DNA from 2 places in the Halomonas garicola genome. Region 1 is predicted to be linked to the other one. Evidence: predicted binding sites of a transcription regulator. Region 1 holds the regulator's gene; the other holds the start of a gene.

The links. The regulator LexA, encoded in region 1, represses DNA repair genes until DNA is damaged. The targets are predictions, from matches to a motif close to TACTGTNTANNTANACAGTA.
Region 2: the regulator LexA is predicted to act here: its motif matches at 5,563-5,582, upstream of recN (DNA repair protein RecN).

The regions. Positions count from the first base shown of each region.
Region 1 covers NZ_AP043931.1:1,439,882-1,451,714, reverse strand. Annotated here, with positions in the region: gene ppsA (phosphoenolpyruvate synthase) at 1-1,566, opposite strand, end outside; gene ppsR (posphoenolpyruvate synthetase regulatory kinase/phosphorylase PpsR) at 1,829-2,662, shown strand; gene ACZ46Y_RS07135 (hypoxanthine-guanine phosphoribosyltransferase) at 2,691-3,269, opposite strand; gene nagZ (beta-N-acetylhexosaminidase) at 3,384-4,403, opposite strand; gene ACZ46Y_RS07125 (L,D-transpeptidase) at 4,496-5,023, opposite strand; gene ACZ46Y_RS07120 (hypothetical protein) at 5,222-5,485, shown strand; gene ACZ46Y_RS07115 (TetR/AcrR family transcriptional regulator) at 5,496-6,161, opposite strand; gene lexA (transcriptional repressor LexA) at 6,376-7,023, shown strand; gene ACZ46Y_RS07105 (energy-coupling factor ABC transporter permease) at 7,048-7,719, opposite strand; gene ACZ46Y_RS07100 (ribonuclease J) at 7,951-9,537, shown strand; gene ACZ46Y_RS07095 (IS5 family transposase) at 9,629-10,378, shown strand; gene moaE (molybdopterin synthase catalytic subunit MoaE) at 10,429-10,905, opposite strand; gene moaC (cyclic pyranopterin monophosphate synthase MoaC) at 10,908-11,711, opposite strand; gene mobB (molybdopterin-guanine dinucleotide biosynthesis protein B) at 11,702-11,833, opposite strand, start outside.
Region 2 covers NZ_AP043931.1:372,303-384,135, forward strand. Annotated here, with positions in the region: gene clpB (ATP-dependent chaperone ClpB) at 1-951, shown strand, start outside; gene ACZ46Y_RS02150 (acetolactate synthase 3 large subunit) at 1,405-3,129, shown strand; gene ilvN (acetolactate synthase small subunit) at 3,129-3,620, shown strand; gene recN (DNA repair protein RecN) at 3,820-5,493, opposite strand; gene grpE (nucleotide exchange factor GrpE) at 5,706-6,374, shown strand; gene dnaK (molecular chaperone DnaK) at 6,527-8,455, shown strand; gene dnaJ (molecular chaperone DnaJ) at 8,568-9,716, shown strand; gene ACZ46Y_RS02180 (DMT family transporter) at 9,800-10,681, shown strand; gene dapB (4-hydroxy-tetrahydrodipicolinate reductase) at 10,770-11,579, shown strand.

The DNA of each region.
Region 1 (11,833 bases):
CTTGGGGTGCACGCCGATCATGCGGTTGATGATGAACTCCAGCCGCGCTAGCCCCACGCCGGCGCCGGGCAGCCCGGCAAAGTTGAACGCGCGGTCGGGGTTACCCACGTTCATCATGATGTCGAACGCAAGCTCGGGCATGGCGTCGATGCTTGATACCTTGCGGTCAAACGACAGCAGGCCTTCGTAGACCTGGCCGGTATCGCCTTCGGCGCAGGAGACGGTGACCTCCACGCCCTCGTGCAGCTGTTCGGTGGCGTCGGTGCAGCCCACAACGGCGGGGATGCCCAGCTCCCGGGCAATAATCGCCGCGTGGCAGGTGCGCCCGCCGCGGTTGGTGACGATGGCCGAGGCGCGCTTCATCACCGGCTCCCAGTCGGGGTCGGTCATGTCGGTGACCAGCACGTCGCCGTCGTGGATCTTGTCCATATCGTCCGGGCTTTCCACCACCTTGACCGCCCCGCTGCCGATGCGCTGGCCGATGGCCCGGCCGGTGATCAGCGTGCGGCCCTTCTCTTTCAGGGTGAAGCGCTCCAAGCGGCCGCCTTCCTGCTGGGAGACCACCGTTTCCGGGCGCGCCTGGACGATGTAGAGCTCGCCGTCGTCGCCGTCCAGCGCCCACTCGATATCCATGGGCCGCTGGTAGTGCTCCTCGATGGTGACCGCCTGGCGGGCCAGCGCCATGATCTGGTCATCGCTCAGGCAAAAGCGGTTGCGATCCTGGGGATCGACCTCGACGGTCTCCACCGATTTGCCGGCGCTTGTGTCTTCGCCGTAGACCATCTTGATACGTTTGGAGCCCAGGTTGCGGCGCAGCACCGCCGGCCGGCCCGCGGCCAGGGTGGGCTTGTGGACGTAAAACTCATCGGGGTTGACCGCCCCCTGGACGACGGTTTCGCCAAGCCCCCAGGAGGCGGTGACAAACACCGCGTCGCGGTAGCCGGACTCGGTATCCAGGGTGAACATTACGCCCGCCGCGCCGGTTTCCGAGCGCACCATTTTCTGGATGCCGGCGGACAGCGCCACGTTCTCGTGGGCGTAGCCGCGGTGCACGCGGTAGGAAATCGCGCGGTCGTTGAACAGCGAGGCAAAGACTTCGTGCACCGCGCGCTTGATGTTGGCCAGGCCTTCGATGTTGAGGAAGGTTTCCTGCTGCCCGGCGAAGGAAGCATCGGGCAGGTCTTCGGCGGTAGCCGAGCTGCGCACGGCGGCCTTGAGGTTGGGGTGGCGCGTCTGAAGCTCGGCGTAGGCGGTCTCCAGCGCCGCTTCAAAGGCCGGCGGCAGCGGCGTATCGATGATCCACTGGCGGATATCGCGTCCGGCCTCGGCCAAGGCTTTGACGTCGTCCACGTCGAGCCGGCTGAGCCGCTCGTTGATGCGCTCGTTCAGCCCCTCGTGGGAAAGGAATTCGCGATACGCGTGGGCGGTCGTGGCAAAACCGCCGGGGACGGTGACCCCCACTTCCGACAGGTTCGAGATCATTTCGCCAAGCGAGGCGTTTTTACCGCCGACGCGCTCGACATCGGCCATGCCCAGTTCATCGAACCATAGAATGTAGTTTTCCACGCAACCCCCTCGCACTGATATTTGCCACGACATTTTGACGGCGACACATCCGGTCGCCGAGCCGCCAACGGTTTAGGCCGGCAACCTTAACACCCGGCCGGCGTCTTAACCATTGGTCGAATCGCTAACGCGGTGGAGGAGATTTACAACAGAGCGGCAATTCGCGCCTTTCTTGTAGTCGGCGGCCGGCGGCGCTGCCGTGCTACCCTGAGCCACCGCCCTTAACCGAAAGCTTCACACCGCACGAATCAGGACGCTCAACATGACCCGCACCGCCTTTTTTATTTCCGACGGCACCGGCATTACCGCCGAAAGCCTGGGCCGCAGCCTGCTGGCGCAGTTCCGGGGGATCGAGATCACCATGCTGACCAAGCCCTACATCGACACCGTGGAAAAGGCCGAGGCGCTGGCCGGCGTGATCGAAGCGACCGCCGCGCGCGACGGCAACCGCCCGATCGTCATCGACACCATCGTCGACGAGGTCATTCGCGAGGTCATTCGCGCCGCGCCGTGCTTCAAGGTCGACATTTTCTCCACCTTTCTCGCCCCGCTGGAAGAAGAGCTCGCCACCCACTCGTCCTACAGCGTGGGCAGCACCCACGCCATCGGCAGCGACGACGTCTATATGGACCGCATCCACTCGGTGCACTTTGCTCTGGATAACGACGACGGCGCGCGCACCCACCAGTACGACGAGGCCGACATTATCCTGATCGGCGTGTCGCGCTGCGGCAAAACGCCGACGTCGCTGTATCTTGCGCTGCAGTTCGGCATCCGCGCGGCCAACTACCCGCTCACCGAAGACGACCAGGACGAGGACGGCGTGCTGAAGCTGCCCCGCTTTCTGGCCAAGCATCACCACAAGCTGTTCGGCCTGACCATTGACGCCCGCCGGCTGGCCGCCATCCGCCACGAGCGCCGGCCCAACAGCCGCTATAGTTCCATGGACCAGTGCCTGCAGGAGGTGGAGCAGACGGAGTCGCTGTACCGTTCGCTGAACATTCCCAGCATCGATACCACGCGCTTTTCCGTGGAGGAAATCTCCACCCGCATGATTGCCGAAACCGGGCTTGTGCGGCGCTTTTCACCGCGTTAGCCACCGCTGGCGGCGCTGGAAGACGCGGCTAAAGCCCCTTGGGGGCAAAGATTCCCGGGGCGTTGCGCCAGTAGCCCTTGTAGTCCATGCCGAAGCCGAACACGTAGCGGTCGGCCACAGCCAGGCCGCAGTAGTCGGCGCTTAAGTCGGGCACGGCCTTGCGGTCGTGGTGCTTGTCCACCAGCACCGCGGTGGTCACGCTGGCCGCCCGAGCCTTTTGGCAATAGTCAAGAATCGCGGCCAGGGTTGCGCCTTCGTCGAGAATGTCATCGACGATGACCACGTGGCGCCCGGCCATGGGGATCTCCGGCGACACCCGCCAGAACAGTTCACCGCCGGAAAGCCGGCTGCGGTAGCGGGTCGCGTGGAGATAGTCTACCTCCAGCGGAAAGCCCAGCCGGGTCAGCAGATGCCCGGTGGTAATCAGCCCGCCGTTCATCACGCAGTAGAACACCGGCAGCTTGTCCCCCAGGTCCCGGGTGATGGCCTCGGCCATGCAATCCAGCGCCTGCTCCACCTGGGCCTGGGTGATCAGGCAGTCGGCGTCGTTCATCAGCGCGCGCATCGAGTCCCGAGACTCGAGCGCGTGTTTATCCAGCTTGGCCATGTGCAGGTCTTGCATGTGGGGTCCTGGGTGTTGAGAAAGGAAATCGACAAGGAACGTCGAAAAAGCACGGCGAGCAGAAAAGCCGCTCAATCAGCCAAAAACGGCCGCCCGCAGTCAGGCGTCGGTGTCTACCAGCGCCTCGAGGCGAGCGTGGGTACGGCGCCAGCGGTTGAGCGCCGGCAGCGCGTCACGCTCGGGGCGTGCCCGGCCGTAGCGCAGCTTGGCCGGGCGCCGTGTCTGGCGCTCCCGGCAAACCCCCACCACCTCTTTGGCGGCTTCGCGGTCGTTGCACACCACCAGCGTATCGCAGCCGGCCTTCAGCGCCGCTTCGGCGCGCGCCGCCGGGTCGCCCGCTTCGCGGGCGCCGGCCATGCTCAGATCGTCAGAGAAGATGCAGCCCTTGAAGCCCAGCGACTCGCGCAGCATGCCAAGCCAGCTGGGAGAAAACCCCGCCGGGCGCTGGTCAAAGGCGCTATAGATGACGTGGGCCGGCATCACCCCGTCGAGCTTGCCGGCCAGCCGGGCAAAGGGCACCAGGTCCCGAGCCTTGAGCTCGGCCAGCGGCCGCTCGTCGACCGGCAGCTCCCGGTGCGAATCCGCAGCGACGCCGCCGTGGCCGGGAAAGTGCTTGCCCACCGCCGCCATGCCGGCCTCGTGCAGCCCCAGCACGAAGGCCTCGCCCAGCACCGCAACGTGCTCCGGATCGCTGCCAAAGCTGCGATCGCCGATGACGCTGGAAAGGCCGATATCGACGTCAAGCACCGGGGCAAAGGTGACGTCCAGCCCACAGGCGGCCATTTCCATTCCCAGCAGCCAGCCGGTGTCACGGGCAAGCGCCGTTCCCTCCTCGAGGGCGGCGGCAAAACGCTCGCCCAGCCGTGCCATGGGCGGCAGGCGCGTTACCCCCTGGCGAAGGCGCTGCACCCGGCCGCCTTCCTGGTCCACGGCGATCAGCAGATCGGGGCGCTGGCGGCGGATGGCGGCGCACAGCCGGCTGACCTGGGCGGCGCTTTCGACGTTGCGGGCAAAAAGGATCACGCCGCCTACCGCAGGATCGCGCAGCAGGCGTGCTTCGGCGGCGTCAAGGGTGGGGCCCTCAAGGTCGAGCATGACCGGGCCGATGGGTTGCGTCATGGTGAGAGTCCTGCAAAAGGGAGCGTAATTTTAGCCGATCACTGCCGGCTGTCAAAAACGCCGCATGCCGACTGCCTGAAGGGCGACCCGGCTCAGCCGTCGCCGCTGTGTAGCCATACCGGGGTGCCCGGCGGCGCCTGTTCGAACACCTTGAGCAGGTCATCCAGCCGCAGGCGCACGCAGCCGTGGGACTCTGCCACGCCCACGGGCTCGCTCGGCGGCGTGCCGTGCAGGTAGATATAGCGGCGCTGGGTATCCACGCGGCCGCCGCGGTTGTGCCCCGGCTCCAGCCCGCATAGCCACAGAATACGGCCCAGAATCCAGTCGCGCCCGGGGTGCGCCTGCGCCAGCGCCTCGGAATAGACCTCGCCGGTCGGGCGCCGGCCGCGAAACACCGCTTCCCGGGGCGCGTTCGCGCCAATGGCGGCGCGAACGTAGTGCCAGCCCAGCGGCGTCTGGCCGCTACCCTCCCGCTGGCCGGTACCCGCCACGCCGGTGGAAACGGAAAAATGCGCCTTCGGCGTACGACCGTGCCACAGCACCAGCTGCTGACGGCTGATATCGATTTCTGCCCATACCGCATGCAGCGGCGGCAGATCGCCAAGTGTCGGAGTATGCATGATCCATCCTCTGCGAACCGTTAACGTAAAGCGGTATCCTGCTGGCCTTGCAGCCGCATGCGCATGGTACGGTCGGTGACCCGCATTGCCCAGGCCGCCAGGCGCCAAAACGCCTCTGATCACGCGCCTGTCATGACGTACCGGTCACCCCGTAACGTACTTATCACCCGAATATTGGCAACCAACAGCAGGTATTTCATGTCTCATTACGCTAACGCCTGGACGCTGAAGGAAATCGATCAAAGTCGCGGTGCTCCCAAGGGAACGGCCTTTCGTGCGTTCAAGCGACTCAAGAGTCACTTTGTCGAAGGCGACGACTTCTTCTATCTAAGCGCCAGCCAGGACGCCGAGACCATCGAGTCATTACGCCGCTCCAGACGTATTTATGCCTCCAGCATTCATGTGGTGCTGTTTCCAGATGCGAGCTATCAGGCCATTGTGCAGTATCTGAACGCCACTTAGCTGGGAACGCTCACCCATTCTCCCCGGCTGGCTGTGCTTCGTCGGGCAGCGGGGCATTCATGGCGGCCACGACCACCGGGCGCAGCCGCCGCACCAAGTCGCGCACGGATACCTGCTGAGCATAGTCCTTTTCGGCGATGTCCTTGAGGGCATCGAGCCCCGAAAGGGTAAAAATCACCGTGCCCAGCATGAAATGCAGCCGCCAGAAGCGCTCGGCATCGGGCAGATCCGGCGTTGCCCGGCGCACAAGCCCGGTAAAGCGCGTGAACACGTCACCGTAGTGCTGCTGAATGTGGCGGCGCAGGTGCCCCTGGGCCTGGCTGTAAGCAAGACCCAAAAGGCGCATGAACACCTTGAGGCTGTCGCGCTCGGCGGGCACCGCCAGCACCGTTTCGGCCATGCTTTCCAGCAGCACCTCGAGCGGAACGGTGCCGCCCCGGTAGCGGGCTTCAAGCGTGTCGAGCGCGTCGTGAAAGCGCACCGAGAAGGGGTCGAGGTAGCGCGAAAACACCGCCTGGATCAGCGCTTTCTTGGAGCCAAAGTGGTAGTTCACCGCTGCCAGATTGACCCCTGCCCTGCCGGTAATCGTGCGCAGCGACGTTTCGGCAAAGCCGCGCTCGGCGAACAGCACCTCGGCGGTATCCAGGATGCGCGTGGTTGTATCCGCCTGAGCCATGCGGCGCTCCTCTATCAACGACGGCTTAAAACATCCGAGGATACTACGTCAGCGCCCGGTGCGGCTCAATCGGCAGCGCTCAACGCCCGGACGCTATACTGGACATAGAACCATACTGTATACTTGATCACTGAATACGCCGACCCTTTATCCTGCCGATGGCTCAAGCGGCCGGCACAGCCGGTTCCAGGCACTTTCGACACGGGAGTTTTCCATGACCCAGCGTTTGACCGCTCGCCAGCAGAACGTCTACGACTTCATCGTCAAAACCATGGGCGAATACGGCTACCCGCCCACCCGTGCCGAGATCGCCCGGGCGCTGGGGTTTCGTTCGCCCAACGCCGCGGAGGAGCACCTGCGCGCCCTGGAACGCAAGGGGGCCATCCGCATCATCCGCAACACCTCCCGGGGGATACGGGTACCCACCTCGGAAACGCCCGACGAGCCGCTGGCCGAGAGCCCCCAGGGGCTGCCGATTATCGGCGAAGTCGCCGCCGGCAGCCCCATCCTTGCCGCCGAGCACATCGACCGCTACTGCCCGCTGCCCGCCGAGTACTTCACGCCTAGGGCTGACTATCTGCTGCGGGTGCGTGGGCTTTCGATGCAGGACGCCGGCATTCTCGAGGGGGATCTGCTCGCGGTGCACCGCACCGAGCGCGTGCGCGACGGCCAGATCGTCGTGGCCCGGCTGGAAGACGACGTCACCGTCAAGCGCTTCAAGCGCCAGGGCCACCGGGTTCAGCTGCTGGCGGAAAACGCCGACTTCGCCCCCATCGATATCGACCTGCGTACCCAGGCGCTGGAGATCGAAGGCGTGGGCGTGGGCGTCATTCGCGGCGGCAACGGCCAGGCGCTAAGCTAATCCACCGCGCTGTGGTTTTACCCGCTACTGCATATCGATGTAGCGGTGGTCGTTGAAGGTGGCCACCCAGTCCGGGTGGTACACCATCAAAATGATCAGCAGCATGCCGGTGATGAAAGCTTCCGACGGCATCAAAAGCGGCAGAAACATGGCGTACTCCTTGGCCAGCATCACCGCCTGGGCATCCTGGCTGCCCACCAGGATCAGACCCACCGCGGCAAGCCCGCCGGCCAGGGTCGCCGCCGCCGCGCCGAAAAACCCGCAGATGAACATGAACAGCATGACGTTGTCCGGCAGCTTGCGGTCGACAAAGCGCCAAATGAGCCCCACCACGATCGCCGGCACCACGCCGGTTACCAGCACGTTGACGCCTAAAAGCGTCCATTCGTTGCGCCCGATGGCGACCATCGCCACGTTGACCATGACGTTGCTCAAAAGCGCCAGCGGCGCCTTGAACAGCAGGAGCATCAAAGTGGTAAACACCAGGTGCAGGGTCAGCCAGTCCACCGCCTGAGCGCGCAGCTGCCAGAGCAGAATTACCCCCAGCGTAGCGGCCAGCCAGCGGTGCTGAAGGGCGGGATCATCGACCAGCGCAAGCCAGGGCTTGAGCGTCGCGATCCAGGCCAGCAGCCCCATACACAGGGCCGCGCACAGCACCAACAGCCAGGGGGCCAGCACACTTTGGGCAAACGACATAGCAACCTCGGTAAGACGTCATCCGAAAGACAGGCGGCGCGCGCAGTGTAACCAATCGCGGCGTACGGCGCACCGGCCGGCGGCGATTGAGCCCGGCCCCTGCCATCCCGTATAGTAAAGCCCCACTTTCAAGGCATTTTATACCTGATGGATCCCGCACGCGTCACCGTTCGTCCCCGATACCGCTCCCCCCTGCGCCTGCTGCCGCTTGGCGGCTGCGGCGAGATCGGTATGAACCTGACGCTTTACGGCTACGCCGACGAGTGGATCGCCGTGGACTGCGGCATGATGATCCGCCAGGACCTGCCCGAGGCGCCGCTGCAGGTGCCCAACCTGGAAACGCCCCGCACCCTGGGCATTACGCCCCGGGCGCTGTTCATCACCCACGGGCACGAAGACCACATCGGTGCGGCGGCCTGGCTGTGGCCGCACTGGCAGTGCCCGATCTATGCCACGCCGCTGGCCGCCGGGCTTTTGCGCCTGAAGTTTGCCGAGCACGGCCTCGCCGCCGATGTTATTCGCGTCATCGAGCCCGGCGAGGCCCTGGCCGCTGGGCCTTTCACCCTGCGCTACCTGCCGCTACCCCACTCCATCCCCGAAAGCTGCGCGCTGCTGATTGCCGCCGGCCGCTACCGCGCGCTGCACACCGGCGACTGGAAGCTGGACCCGGAGCCGCTGGTGGGGCCACCCATCGACGCCGAGCAGTTTCGCGCGCTGGCGCCGGTGGACCTGGTCGTCGGCGACTCCACCAACGCCCCGGTGGCCGGGCATTCGGCAAGCGAAGGCGACGTCGCCCGCTCCCTTGCCAAGACCCTTGGCGAGTGCGAAGGCCGGGTGGTGGTCTCGTGCTTTGCCAGCAACGTCGCGCGCATTGTCGCCGTGGCTCGGGCCGCGCAGAAGACCGGCCGGCGCATCAGCCTGATGGGCCGCTCCATGGAGCGCATGGTCGGCGTGGCCCGGGGGCTTGGCTACCTGGAAGAGCTGCCGCCGCTGGTGCCCATTCATGATCTGGGTTACCTGCCGCCCGCCGAAGTCGTGGTGATCGCCACCGGCAGCCAGGGCGAGCCCCGGGCGGCGCTGACGCGCCTGGCCCAGGGGCGCCACCCCCACATGGAGCTTACCGCCGGCGACAGCGTGATCTTTTCGGCCAAGGCCATTCCCGGCAACGAGCGCCCTATCGAGCGGCTCAAGACCCGGCTCGGCCAGCTCGGCGTAACCCTGTTCGACGAATTCAACCGCCCGTCGCTGCACGCCACCGGCCACCCCGCAAGGGACGAGCTGACAACGCTGTACCGCTGGCTGAAGCCGCGCCACCTGCTGCCCGTTCACGGCGAGGCGCTGCACCAGCAGGCCCACCGCGAGCTTGCCGAAGGGCTCGGTATCAGCGCGCCGCTGTCGCCGCTCAACGGCGACATGCTGCGCTTCGATGCCGAGGGCCTGCACCGCGAAGCGCGCTATCCGCAGCCGCCCTGCATCGTCCGCCGAAACGCCGTGGTAGCCCACCCCGGGCTCGACGACTCGGCGGCCCGACACCCGCGCCGGGGCAGCCTGTATCTCGCCCTGCCGGTCACCGCCACCGCCACCGGCTGGGCGCGCATCGGCCGACTAATGCTGGAAAACACCGGCGCCAGCTCGCTGGACGAAGACAGCTTCAGCGACTGGCTGGACGAGCAGCTGGACGCCATTGTCGCCGACACCCTGGCCGAGCTGCGCCAGGCGCTCAGGCCGCGCCTGCTGGCCTGGCTTAACGAACGCATGCAGCACCTGCCCGACGTCCACCTGCAGATCATGGCTGCGGAAACGCCTTCCTATGGCTAGGGTCTGTTGACGTTTCATGGCAGGGGTATTGGCAGGATAGGGGCAAGCTCACAGAATAAAGGTTCCTAAGCCAACAAACTGCAAGCCTGCCATGCCCCGACAAATGCTCACGGATGAACACTGGCCGAAGCTGAAATCTATCCTGCTTCAACAAGGTATTTATGACAAGACCGATCTGCGTACCACGGTGGAAGGCATCCTTTATCGGATGCGAACCGGCTGCCCGTGGCGGGACCTACCGGAGGCGTTTGGCCCCTGGAACACGGTCTACAAGCGCTTCAACGCCTGGTCAGCGAGTGGAAAGCTGATGAGGATTTTCATCTCTCTGGTGGAAGATCCTGATGTCGAGTGGCTATTTATTGATGGTTCCTACGTCAAGGCTCACCAAGATAGCACTGGGGCTGCCACGGAAGATGCAGAAGCCATTGGCAAAAGTCGTGCAGGCAATACCAGCAAGATCCACTTGGCCGTGGATGCTTATGGGTTGCCGATCGCCTTCAGAATAACCGGGGGTGAAGTGCACGACAGCACGGAAGCCCAGGCATTGATTGACGGTTTGCCGGCAGGTGACGCGCTGGTGGCTGACAAAGGCTATGACAGTGAACGTATCCGTGAGCAGGTCGAAGCCAAAGGAATGGCTGCCGTCATTCCACGCAGGCGTAACTCGAAAAAAGGAAATGCCAATCTGGACAGAGGGTTATATCGCTACCGGCATCTGGTTGAGAATGCCTTTGCTCGATTGAAACCGTATCGCGCCATTGCGACGCGCTACGATAAGCTCAAACGAAATTACGAAAGCATGGTGGCCTTGGCATGCGGCTTTTTATGGCTACCAATGTGAAACGTCAACAGGCCCTAGTCCTGATGACTAAGCCCTGGCTATGGTAAACCCTAGCCGCCGGCGCCCCAGCGGTCGGCATCGGCGTAGTCGGAGTCCCGCTCGCTTACCCAGTAGTCGCCGTCGCGGGCATGCTCTTTTTTCCAGAACGGCGCCCGGGTCTTGAGGAAATCCATGATGAAGTCGCAGGCCTCGAAGGCGTCCCGGCGGTGGGCGCTTGCCGTACTCACGCGCACGATGCCGTCGCCCGGCGCCATATAGCCCACCCGATGGACGATACGCACGGCCTGGAGCGACCAGCGCTCCCAGGCCTGGCGGCCGATGTCTTCCAGCGTGCGTTCGGTCATGCCCGGGTAGTGCTCAAGAGTCAGGCCGGTGACGTCCGGCGACTCGTTGAAATCCCGCACCAGGCCGGTAAAGCTCACCACGGCGCCGATATCCTTGCGCCCCCGGCAGATCTCGCGGCTCTCGTCCGAGGCGCCAAAGGGCTCGCGCTGGACGCTTACGCGAATGTCTTTGCCAACGCCCATGCCTAGCCTCCCGTCACGGGCGGAAAAAACGCCACTTCGTCTTCGTCGGTAATGCGCGCGCTGTCGTTGGCCATAACCTGGTTGATGGCGCACAGCACGCGACGTTCGCTCAGCGCGTCAAACGCCGAGTCCTGGGCAGCAAGTGCGGCCTTGAGGCCGGCCACGTCGCAGTTTTCCAGCTGGTCCAGTTCGACCAGGGCTTCGCTTTCGCCCACGCGCTCGCGGAGCTCGGCGAGAAACTTCACCCGCACCGCCGGGGCCTCGCTGCGCACGCCAAGCGATATCTCTCGGGCGGCGCTGTCGCCGGTGACAATGGGGTCCTCCACGTCGCCCCCCGGGCGCTGATAGTCGCCGCTCTTGCCGCCGCTTTTCTGCTCCAGCTGCACCGCCTCGATGTGCATGCCCTTGTCCACCGCCTTGCACATGTCATAAAGCGTCAGGCAGGCCACCGATACCGCCGTCAGCGCTTCCATTTCCACGCCGGTGCGGCCTGTCAGCCGGCAGCGCGCCTCGACGTTGACGCAGCTGCGGGCGGTATCCAGCTCAAACGATAGCTCCACCTTGGTCAGCGCCAGGGCATGGCACAGCGGGATCAACTCGTGGGTGCGCTTGGCCGCCTGAATCCCGGCGATGCGCGCCGTGGCAATCACGTCGCCCTTGGGCAGCGCGCCGTCGGCGAGCAGCGCCAGGGTTTCGGGCTCCATCACGATCCGCCCGGAAGCGACGGCTTCCCGGCGGCTTTCCTCCTTGTCGCCCACGTCCACCATGCTGGCTTCGCCGCGGGCGTTAAGATGCGTCAAATGCATGTTGTGTCACCTTTACTGTTGCTCTGCTCCACTGTCGGCTCGACGGCCGGCTGCCCGGCCACCCACTGCGCTATCCAGCGGGCCACCGCCGGCACGTCGTCAAGGTCAAGCCGGTCAACATC
Region 2 (11,833 bases), 1.1 Mb from region 1:
GCCAAGATGCTTGAAGGCGAGCGCGACCGGCTTTTGCGCATGGAAGACGCCCTGCACGAGCGGGTGATCGGTCAGGCCGAGGCGGTGCAGGCGGTGTCCAACGCCGTGCGCCGCTCCCGGGCGGGGCTTGCCGACCCGCATCGGCCCAACGGTTCGTTTCTGTTCCTTGGCCCCACCGGGGTGGGCAAGACCGAGCTTTGCAAGTCGCTTGCGCACTTCCTCTTCGACACCGAAGAAGCCATGGTGCGGGTGGACATGTCCGAGTTTATGGAGAAGCACTCCGTGGCCCGGCTGATCGGTGCGCCCCCGGGCTACGTAGGCTACGAGGAGGGCGGCTACCTCACCGAGGCCGTGCGCCGCAAGCCCTATTCGGTGCTGCTGCTCGACGAGGTGGAAAAGGCCCACCCGGACGTGTTCAACATCCTGCTCCAGGTGCTGGAGGACGGCCGCCTCACCGACGGCCAGGGCCGCACGGTGGACTTTCGCAACACCGTGATCGTAATGACCTCGAATCTTGGTTCGGACATCATCCAGCGCATGGGCGGCGACCAGAGCGATGCGGGCGGCGGCGACTACGACGCCATGCGCAGCGCGGTGATGGAGGTGGTGGGCAGCCACTTCCGCCCGGAACTGATTAACCGTATCGACGAAGTCGTGGTCTTCCACGCGCTGGGGCAAGAGCAGATTCAGGCCATTGCCGGCATTCAGCTTGAGCGCCTGCGCGCGCGGCTGGCCGAGCACGACCTGGGCCTTGACGTCAGCGATGACGCCATGGCCCAGCTGGCGGTGGTCGGGTTTGACCCGGTATTCGGTGCCCGGCCGCTCAAGCGGGCGATCCAGAGCCGGATCGAAAACCCGCTGGCCCAGGATCTGCTGGCGGGCAAGTTTGTCCCCGGCAGCGTCATCCGCGTGACCGCCGAAGACGGCGCGCTGCGCTTCACCACCGCCTGAGCACGGTGAAGGCGGCGCTGCGGAATCTCACGCCGCGGTGCCACTTTCGTCGGAGCGCTTTCGTCAAACGCCCTGTCGCCTGCTGCGACAGGGCGTTTTTGTGCTCGTTTTCCCGCCGTGGCGGGCCCCGGCGGTTGACAAGCCAGAGCGCTAATGGAATCTTGAGGGTTCCTGATTTGCGGGCGCGGAACCCACGGGCAACCCCCTATCCCCGCGCGAAGGGTAGGCGTTAACGCCTCTACCCGCCGAAGGACTTCCGGGCTTGGGCTGACCGCCCGACCTGGCCAACGCCCCGACGCGGTAAACCGCCGTGAGAGAGTGCAGACCCTAACCGGGTCACATGCCAGGGTTTGGCATCAGGTGCCGGCGTAACCGGCAGCGGCATATCGCCGCACTCGACATGGTGGGCAACTGCCTGCCGATGGCACTCGAGACCTTCAGGGGAGAAACACTGTGGAACTGCTTTCCGGCGCAGATATGATCGCCCGCTTCTTGCAAGATGAGGGCGTCGAATACATTTATGGCTACCCAGGCGGGGCGGCGCTGCATATCTATGACGCGCTCTTCCGTCAGGACAAAGTCAAGCACATCCTGGTGCGTCACGAACAGGCCGCCACCCACGCCGCCGACGGCTACGCTCGGGCATCGGGCGAGCCAGGCACGGTGCTGGTCACCTCCGGCCCCGGCGCGACCAACGCGGTCACCGGCATTGCCACCGCCTACATGGACTCGATTCCCATGGTGGTGCTGTGCGGCCAAGTGGCCAGCAACCTGATCGGCGAGGACGCCTTTCAGGAAACTGACATCGTTGGCGTGACCCGGCCCATCGTCAAGCACAGCTTTGCGATCCGCCACCCGTCCGAGATTCCCGAGGTGCTGAAAAAGGCCTATTACCTGGCCTCGACCGGCCGCCCGGGCCCGGTCGTCGTGGACATTCCCAAGGACATGACCGCGCCCACCGAGCGCTACGAGTACGTTTACCCCAAAAAGGTCAAAATGCGCTCGTACAACCCGGTCACCCGGGGCCACACCGGCCAGATCAAAAAGGCCGTGGAGCTGATGCTCAAGGCCCGCCGCCCGGTGTTTTATACCGGCGGCGGCGTGGTGCTGGGCAACGCCGGCGACGGCCTGACCGACCTGGTGCAGAAGCTCGGCTACCCGATTACCACCACGCTGATGGGCATGGGCGCCTACCCCCAGAGCGATAATCAGTGCCTGGGGTGGCTTGGCATGCACGGCTCGTATGAATCGAACATGGCCATGCACCATGCCGACGTGGTGATCGCCATCGGCGCGCGCTTTGACGACCGGGTGACCAACAACGTCTCCAAGTTCTGCCCCACGGCCAAGATCATTCACGTGGACGTGGACCCAAGCTCGATCTCCAAGACCGTGCACGCCGACGTGCCCATCGTCGGGCCGGCCCAAAGCGTGATCAACGAGATGATCAGCCTGGTCCAGGGCAAGGATATCGCCAACCCTGACGCTATCAGCGACTGGTGGGAGCAGATCGAGGACTGGCGCGCCGAGCGCGCGGGCAAGCTCTACGAGCCGTCCCGGGACGACGAGATCCTGAAGCCCCAGGAAGTGATCGAAGCCGTCTGCCAAAAGACGCACGGCGAGGCGTTTGTCACCACCGACGTCGGCCAGCACCAGATGTTTGCCGCGCAGTACTACAAGTTCGATAAGCCGCGGCGCTTCATCACCTCCGGCGGGCTTGGCACCATGGGCTTTGGCTTCCCCGCGGCCATGGGCATCAAGCTTAACTACCCGGACGACGACGTGGTGTGCATTACCGGCGAGGGCAGCTTTCAGATGATGATGCAGGAGCTGTCCACCTGTAAGCAGTACGGCATCGGGGTCAAGATCATCAACTTGAACAACGCCTCGCTTGGCATGGTGCGCCAGTGGCAGGACTTGAACTACAAGTCCCGCCACGCGCACTCCTACGTCGAGTCGATGCCCGACTTCCATCTGCTCACCCAGGCCTACGGCTTCACCGCGATTACGGTGAACACCCTGGATGAGCTGGCGCCGGCCCTTGAGCGGGTGTTTGCCGACAAGCACGAGCTGGTGTTTTTGGATGTCAAAGTCGACCCCTTCGAGCACGTCTATCCGATGCAGGTGCCGTTAGGCTCCATGCGTGACATGCTGCTGTCTAAAACGGAGCGTACCTGATGCGTCATATCATCTCGATTCTGATGGAAAACGAACCGGGTGCCCTGTCGCGTGTGGTCGGTCTGTTTTCGCAGCGTAACTTCAACATTGAAACGCTCAACGTAGCGCCCACCGATGACGAGTCGCTGTCGCGGCTGACGGTCACCACCGTCGGCGACGACCGCGTGGTCGAGCAGATCACCAAGCAGCTGAACAAGCTCATCGACGTGGTCAAGCTGGTGGACCTGACCGAGGGCAACCACATCGAGCGCGAGCTGATGCTGGTCAAGGTCAAGGCGCTGGGCGCTGCCCGGGACGAGGTCAAGCGCACCGCGGACATCTTCCGCGCCCAGGTGGTCGACGTAACGCCGAGTCTCTACACCGTGCAGATCACCGGCGATGCCACCAAGCTTGATGCCTTCCTCCAGGCCATGGCCCCGGTAGGCATCTTGGAAGTGGCGCGCACCGGCGTCTCCGGCATTGCCCGGGGCGAAAAGGTGCTGACGCTGTAGCGAGCCCTTTCCCCGTAGACAAAAGGCCGCTTTTTAGCGGCCTTTTTCATGCGCATGTACATCACGTTTGGTGCGATGTCATCACGAGTCGCGAAGCGACGTGGTGATCTCCTCACTGTGCCGCTAGCAAGGAAACCGAGATAGCCACGCTTCGCTCGCTATGACAGGAGAAGAACGCACAGCGTCGCGTTGAGATTAATCAATGCGCCGGGCGCTGGCTTGAGTGGAGCATCTCCCGGGCGTGGGCCAGGGTCTGGTCGGAGAGATTGACGCCGCCGAGCATGCGCGCCAGCTCGCTGACCCGCCCGCCTTCGTCCAGCAGGGCCATCTCGGTGCGGGTGGTGTTGCGCCGGGCGCGCTTTTCGATGTGTAGATGAGAGTGGGCCTGGGCGGCGACCTGGGGCAGGTGGGTCACGGTCATCACCTGGCCGCTGTCCCCTAGCCGGCGCAGCAGCTGGCCGACGATTTCCGCCGTGGCGCCGGAGACTCCGACGTCTACCTCATCAAAGATCAGGCTGGGGATGGTCGAGTGGCTGGCGGCAACCACCTGAATGGCCAGGCTAATGCGCGAAAGCTCACCGCCCGAGGCCACCTTGGCCAGCGGCCGCGCCGGCTGGCCGGGGTTGGCACTGATGTAGAACTGCACCCGTTCGAGGCCTTCGGCAGAGGGAGTGTTCCGGGCCTCGAGCTCCACCTCGAAGCGCGCCTTGTCCATGGCCAGAAACGCCAGCTGCTGCTGGACCTCGCTGGCAAAGGCCGTGGCGGCGCGGCGCCGGGCCTCGCCCAGCGCCTTGGCCAGCTGCCGGTAGCGCTCGCCGCACTCGTTGACCGCTTCGCTCAGGGTATCCAGGTCGTTGTCGCCGGCGTCGAGCTTGTCCAGTTCGGCGCGCAGCGCGGCGTGCAGGCCGGGCAGCTCTTCCGGGGCCACCTGATGCTTGCGGGCAATGCGGTGGGCATCGCCCAGACGGTCTTCCACAAAGTTCAGCCGTTCGGGGTCAAGCTCGGTGCTGGCGGCCAGGTGGTTGAGCTCGCTGGCCGCTTCTTCCAGCTGAATGCGGGCGTCATCGAGAATCGTCAGGGTGTTGGCCAGCGCCCCGCGGTCGCTGCCCGGCAGGTCGCTTAGCCGGCCCTGGGCCTGCTGCAGCAGTGCAAGGGCGCCGCCGTCTTCGCTTTCGCAGCAGTCGGCGGCGAACTGCGTATCGCGAAGGATATCCCCGGCGTGGGCCAGCGTCTGCTGCTCGTCTTCCAGGCTTGGCAGTTCGTCGTCGGCCAGGGCGAGCTGGTCGAGCTCCTCAACCTGATAGCGCAGCAGCTGGCGCCGGGCTTCCACCTCGTCGCCCTGATCGCGGAGCTTTTTCAGCTTGCGACGGGCGTCCTGCCAGTCGCGAAAGGCCGCGGCCAGCGCGCCGGCGTCGTCATTGAGGCCGGCGTAGTCGTCGAGCAGCGCCAGGTGGGTCTCTTCGCGCAGCAGCGCCTGATGGGCGTGCTGGCCGTGGATCTGGATGAGCCGCTCGCCTAGCGCCTTCAGGTCGCTGATGGCGGCGGGCTGGCCGTTGATCCACGCCTTGCTGCGCCCCGCGGCGCTCACCACTCGGCGCAGCAGGCATTCGTCGGTGGGCAGCTCGCGCTCGGCAAGCCAGGCCTTGGCTGCCGGCAGGCGGCTGATGTCGAAACGCGCAGAAATATCGGCGCGCTCGCAGCCGTGGCGCACGCTGCCGGTGTCGGCGCGGCTCCCAAGACAGAGCCCCAGCGCGCCCAGAAGGATGGATTTGCCCGCCCCGGTTTCTCCGGTGATGGCGGTCATGCCGCCCTGGATATCGAGCTCCAGGCGGTCAACGATGGCGAAATCCTGGATTGCGAGCTGGGTGAGCATGGGGCCTCCGGGTGCCGGTGAGCGCGGTTGCCAGCGCGGAAGAAGGCAAGAGGTGGATGAACATTCAGTATTTGGTTTTTTATACAGTAGATGAAGTTTGCCCGCAATACCACGCAAGACGGCACTTGAGATGACGCACATGATCCCCATATACCGCTCAGACCCAAGACGTGAATGGGCTGAATCACAGCCGCTTTCCTCAGGAGACACCGATGGCTAAAGATCCCCAGACCCCGCTCGACGACGAGATGGAACGCCACGACCAGGACGACGCCCAGACGCCGGAAGGCGAAGCCGAGGCTCGCGCAGCTGCCGAGAAGGCCGAGCCGTATCCCGCTGAGGCGGAGCTTGACAGCGTGATCGACGACGAAGGCGACACCGTCAGCACCGAGGCGGAAAGCGACAACCCCGAAGCGGAAATGCTCGCCGCCAGGGTGGAAGAGCTTGAGCAGGAGCTGGCCGATACCAAGGACCAGGCGATGCGCACCGCGGCCGAGGCGCAGAACGTGCGCCGCCGGGCCGAGCAGGACGCCGAGAAGGCGCGCAAGTTCGCGCTGGAGAAGTTCGTCAAGGAGCTGCTCCCTGTCATCGATAGCCTGGAGAAAGCCCTCGACGCCATGGGCGAAGACGCCACCGAGGCCCACCGCGAAGGCGTTTCCATGACGCTCAAGATGCAGCTGGACGTGCTCGGCAAGTTCGGCGTCGAGCCGGTGGACCCCCACGGCGAGCCGTTTGACCCCCAGGTCCACGAGGCCATGACCATGGTGCCCAATCCGGAGATGGAGCCCAATACGGTGATGGAAGTCATCCAGAAAGGCTATCTGCTCAACGGCCGCCTGGTGCGCCCGGCGATGGTCGTGGTGAGCAAAAAAGCCGAGTGATGCGGCTAAAACAGCCCTTGAAATGCCGCCGGCGACCCCCAAATAACACAGCAGCCCGGCGGTAATCGCCAACGCACAGATTGGCTGACGCCATTTTTTGTCACGACGCCGCCCACCGCGACGGCGCGTCATCAACAAATTCGAGGTTTCTTATGGGACGCATAATCGGGATTGACCTGGGTACTACCAACTCTTGCCTGTCGGTACTCGACGGCGACAGCCCCAAGGTCATCGAAAACGCTGAAGGCGGCCGCACCACGCCGTCGGTCGTCGCCTACGCCGAAGACGGCGAGATTCTTGTGGGTCAGGCGGCCAAGCGCCAGGCCGTGACCAACCCGGAAAACACCATCTATGCCATCAAGCGCCTGATCGGCCGTCAGTTTGACGATAAGGTCGTGCAGAAAGACATCAAGATGGTGCCCTACAAGATCGCCAAGGCCGACAACGGCGACGCCTGGGTAGAAGTGAAGGGCGACAAGATGGCGCCGCCCCAGGTCAGCGCGGAAATTCTCAAGAAGATGAAGAAGACCGCCGAAGACTACCTCGGTGAAGACGTCACCGAAGCGGTCATCACCGTGCCGGCCTACTTCAACGACAGCCAGCGCCAGGCCACCAAGGACGCCGGCCGCATCGCCGGGCTTGAGGTCAAGCGCATCATCAACGAGCCCACGGCGGCAGCCCTTGCCTACGGCATGGACAAGTCCCGCGGCGACCGCACCATCGCGGTTTACGACCTCGGCGGCGGCACCTTCGATATCTCCATCATCGAAGTCGCCGACGTCGACGGCGAAACGCAGTTCGAGGTGCTGGCCACCAACGGTGACACCTTCCTCGGCGGTGAGGACTTCGACCTGGCGCTGATCAACTACCTGGTCGACCAGTTCAAGAGCGACAGCGGCATGGATCTGTCCGGCGACAACCTCGCCATGCAGCGCCTCAAGGAAGCCGCCGAGAAGGCCAAGATCGAGCTTTCCAGCGCCCAGCAGACCGACGTCAACCTGCCCTACATCACCGCGGACAACACCGGTCCCAAGCACCTCAACGTCAAGGTGACCCGGGCCAAGCTGGAAGCGCTGGTGGAAGACCTGGTCGCCCGCTCGCTGGAGCCGTGCAAGATCTCGCTCAAGGACTCCGGCCTGTCCGCGTCTGAAGTCGACGACGTCATCCTCGTCGGCGGCCAGACCCGCATGCCCAAGGTCCAGGAAAAAGTGGCCGAGTTCTTCGGCAAGGACGCGCGCAAGGACGTCAACCCGGACGAAGCCGTAGCCATGGGTGCCGCGATCCAGGGCGGCGTGCTCGGCGGCGACGTCAAGGACGTGCTGCTGCTCGACGTCACTCCGCTGACGCTGGGTATCGAGACCATGGGTGGCGTGATGACGCCGCTGATCGAGAAGAACACCACCATCCCGACGAAGAAGACCCAGACCTTCTCCACCGCGGATGACAACCAGACCGCCGTGACCATCCACGCGGTGCAGGGTGAGCGCAAGCAGGTGTCGCAGAACAAGTCGCTGGGCCGCTTTGACCTGGCCGACATTCCGCCGGCGCCGCGCGGCGTACCGCAGATCGAAGTCTCCTTCGACCTCGACGCCAACGGCATTTTGAACGTCTCCGCCAAGGACAAGGCGACGGGCAAGGAACAGTCCATCGTCATCAAGGCCTCCAGCGGTCTGACCGACGAAGAGATCGATCAGATGGTCCAGGACGCCGAGGCCAACGCCGACGAGGACAAGAAGTTCGAGGAGCTGGTGACCCTGCGCAACCAGGCCGACGGCATGGTTCACGCCACGCGCAAGACGCTTGAAGAAGCCGGCGACAAGGCCACCGACGACGAGAAGCAGAAGATCGAGACCGCGATCACCGAGCTTGAAGAAGCCAGCAAGGGTGACGACGTGGACGAGATCCAGAAGAAGCTCGACGCGCTGACCGAGGCCTCCGGCGAGCTGGCGCAGAAGATGTACGCCGAGCAGGAAGGCCAGCAGGCCGGCGGTGAAAGCGCTGAAGACGCCGGCGCCAAGCAGGAAGACGACGTGGTTGACGCCGAGTACGAAGAAGTCAACGACGACCAGAAAAAGCAGTAATGCGCTTTCTGTAAAAGCAGGCGGCGACGCGGGGGGCAACTCCCGCGTTGCTGTTTGCGCAGGCCGTATTCAAGCTAACCAGTGCTCAAGCTAACCAGGAGGCGTGGGACGCATGTCCAAACGCGATTATTATGAAGTCCTGGGGGTCGATAAAGGGGCCGATCAGAAAGAGATCAAAAAGGCCTACCGCCGCCTGGCGCAGAAGTATCACCCCGACCGTAACCCGGACGATGACACCGCCGCCGAGAAGTTTCGCGAGGTGTCTGAAGCCTACGAAGTGCTGTCCGACAGCGAAAAGCGCGGCGCCTATGACCAGTTCGGCCATGCCGGCGTAGACGGCCAGGGCGGCGGTTTCGGCGGCGGCGGCTTTGGCGGCGGCGCCGGCGACTTCAGCGATATCTTCGGCGACGTGTTCGGCGATATCTTCGGCGGCGGCGGCCGGCGCCGCGGCCCCAACGCGCCGGCGCGCGGCTCCGATCTGCGCTACAACCTGGAGCTGGACCTCGAACAGGCCGTGGCCGGCACCAGCGTGGATATCCGCGTGCCGCGCCACATCAACTGCGACCGCTGCGACGGCGACGGCGCCGAGCCCGGCTCCACCAAGGAGACCTGCCCGACGTGTCACGGCATTGGCCAGGTGCGCATGCAGCAGGGCTTCTTTGCCGTGCAGCAAACCTGCCCCACGTGCCACGGCGGCGGCGAGCACATCAAGGTGCCGTGCCACAAGTGTAACGGCGAAGGCCGCGTTCGCGAGACCCGCACGCTCTCGGTGAAGATTCCTGCCGGCGTGGATACCGGCGATCGCATCCGCCTCAACGCCGAAGGCGAAGCCGGCATCAACGGCGGCCCGCCGGGGGACCTGTACGTTCAGGTAGCGATCAAGCCGCACCCCATCTTCGAGCGCGACGGCCGCCACCTGCAGTGCGAGGTGCCGATCAACTTTGTCGACGCGGCGTTCGGCGGCGAGCTGGAAGTGCCTACGCTTGAAGGCCGGGTGAAGCTCAAGATTCCGCCCGAGACCCAGACCGGCAGGCTGTTTCGCATGCGCGGCAAGGGCATCAAGCCGGTACGCGGCGGCGCCCAGGGGGACCTTCTGTGCAAGGTGGTCGTGGAAACCCCGGTCAACCTCAACGACGAGCAGAAAGACCTGCTGGGCAAGCTTCAGGAAAGCCTTGATAGCAGCAATAGCCACCATCACTCGCCGAAGAAGACCAATTTCTTCGACGGCGTGAAAAAGTTCTTCGAGGACATGAAGTCCTGACGATAGCCTGACATGCTATCCTCGCTTGAATGCCGGCACCGGATGTGCCGGCATTTTTTATTGATTCTTGCCGGGAGCGGATGATGCGTGAACATGCGGGCATGCTGCTGTGGGCCTTTCTGGTCGGGCTCTCTTTTCCGGTGGTGGGCTGGCTTGACGCGCTGCCGCCGCTTTTGCTCACCGCGCTGCGCTTTGCGGTCGCCTGCGCGGGGCTCTGGTGGCTGGCCCGGCGCTCGCCGGATTTCTGGCCGGCGTGGCGGACGCTTCCGCTCTACGCGGTGATGGGCCTTTGCCTGGCGGGGTTTTTCAGCGCCATGTTCTGGGCCGCGCATCACGCCACGGCGCTCTCCATGGCCACGCTCTACGTCACCGTGCCTCTGCAGGCCTACGCCATGGGGCTTGTGCTCGGCGTGGAGCGCCGCGCCTGGCGCATGCTCGCCGTTTTGCTGCTGGGCGCCTGCGGCGCGCTGCTGCTGGCGGTGGCCGAGTCCGTGATCGAGGGCGGCGCCCTGCAGTTTGGCAAGGGTGAAGCGGTGTTCTTTCTCGGCTGCGTGGCCTCGGCGCTGTATCCGGTCATCAGCAAATGGGGGCTTGCCAGCGGCCGGCTGTCGGCATCGGCGGCGGTGCGTACCTTCTGGAGTCTGGTGCTTGGCGGGGGGCTGGTCGGAGCCATGGGGCTGGCGCTTGAGCCCGTTGGCGCACTTGCTCTTATGAGCCTGAGCGATGCGCTACTGCTGATCTATCTGGGCCTGGGCTCCAGCGCGCTGACCTTCTGGCTGATGCAGCATGCCACCGCCGCGCTGACGCCGGGAGCGGTTACCGCCTACGGCTATCTGGTGCCCTTTGTTTCCATGCTGCTGCTGTTTGCCCAGTCGCCGGAGACGATCAGCTGGGTATGGCTGCCCGGAAGCGCGCTGGTAGTGCTGACCATCGCGCTGCTCGCCAGCGGCAGGGCGGCGCGCTGACCCGGCCAGGCGCCGGGTTTTGTTACACTGGGCAGACGCTTTTACCCGCTGCCGTTTCCTTCTTGTTTACCTTTTTGCAGGAGCCTACATGACCCGTATTGCCATTGTCGGCGTCGCCGGCCGCATGGGCCGCACCCTGGTCAACGCCGTCGAGCAGGACGCCGACGCCACTCTTGCCGCCGGCATTGTTGCCTCCGGAAGCTCCCTTGCCGGCACGGATATCGGCGAGCTTGCCGGGCTGGGCAAAAAAGGCATGACCGCCGTGGACAGCCTCGATGCCTGCGTCGACGACTTCGACGTGCTCATCGACTTCACCGCGCCCGCCGTTACGCTTGAGAACCTGGCGTTCTGCGCCGAGCACGACAAGCGCATCGTCATCGGCACCACCGGCATGAGCGACGATGATATCGCCACTCTCGACGGCTACCGCGAGCGCCTGCCCATGGTGTTTGCCCCGAACATGAGCGTCGGCGTCAACCTCACGCTCAAACTGCTGGAAACCGCCGCCCGTGCGCTTGGCGACGAGGGCTACGACATCGAAGTGATCGAGTCCCACCACCGCCACAAGGTCGACGCCCCCTCCGGCACCGCGCTGAAGATGGGCGAGGTCATGGCCGACGCCCTGGGCCGCAACCTGAAAGAGCACGGCGTGTTCGAGCGCGTCGGCCAGTGCGGCCCGCGCAGCGACGAGGAAATCGGCTTTGCTACCGTCCGCGCCGGCGACATCGTCGGCGAGCACACCGTGATGTTCGCCACCGAAGGCGAACGCATCGAAATCACCCACAAGGCCTCCAGCCGCATGACCTTCGCCAAGGGCGCCGTCCGCGCCGCCCGCTGGGTCGCCCAAAAGCCCAACGGCCGCTACGGTATGCAGGATGTGCTTGCCTTAGAGGCATAACCGCGCTGCCGTGGCTTTACTGCAATGGCTTCATCGGGGGTATCCGGGGCTAGCGTCTTTGGCTCATATCCTGTAGCATCCCTAAGATTTTGGTCGAGTGGTTCACACAGCCGCGCTTGTTGCGCAGGCCGGCCTGGCGGCCGGAGAAGAGGTCGCCGCGGCCGGGCCGTTTTGGCGAAGAACAGCAAGCGGGATGAAACCGGTTTATTTCCAATCGGCTTCGTCCCGCTTTTTTACGACCCGACGTTTGTAAC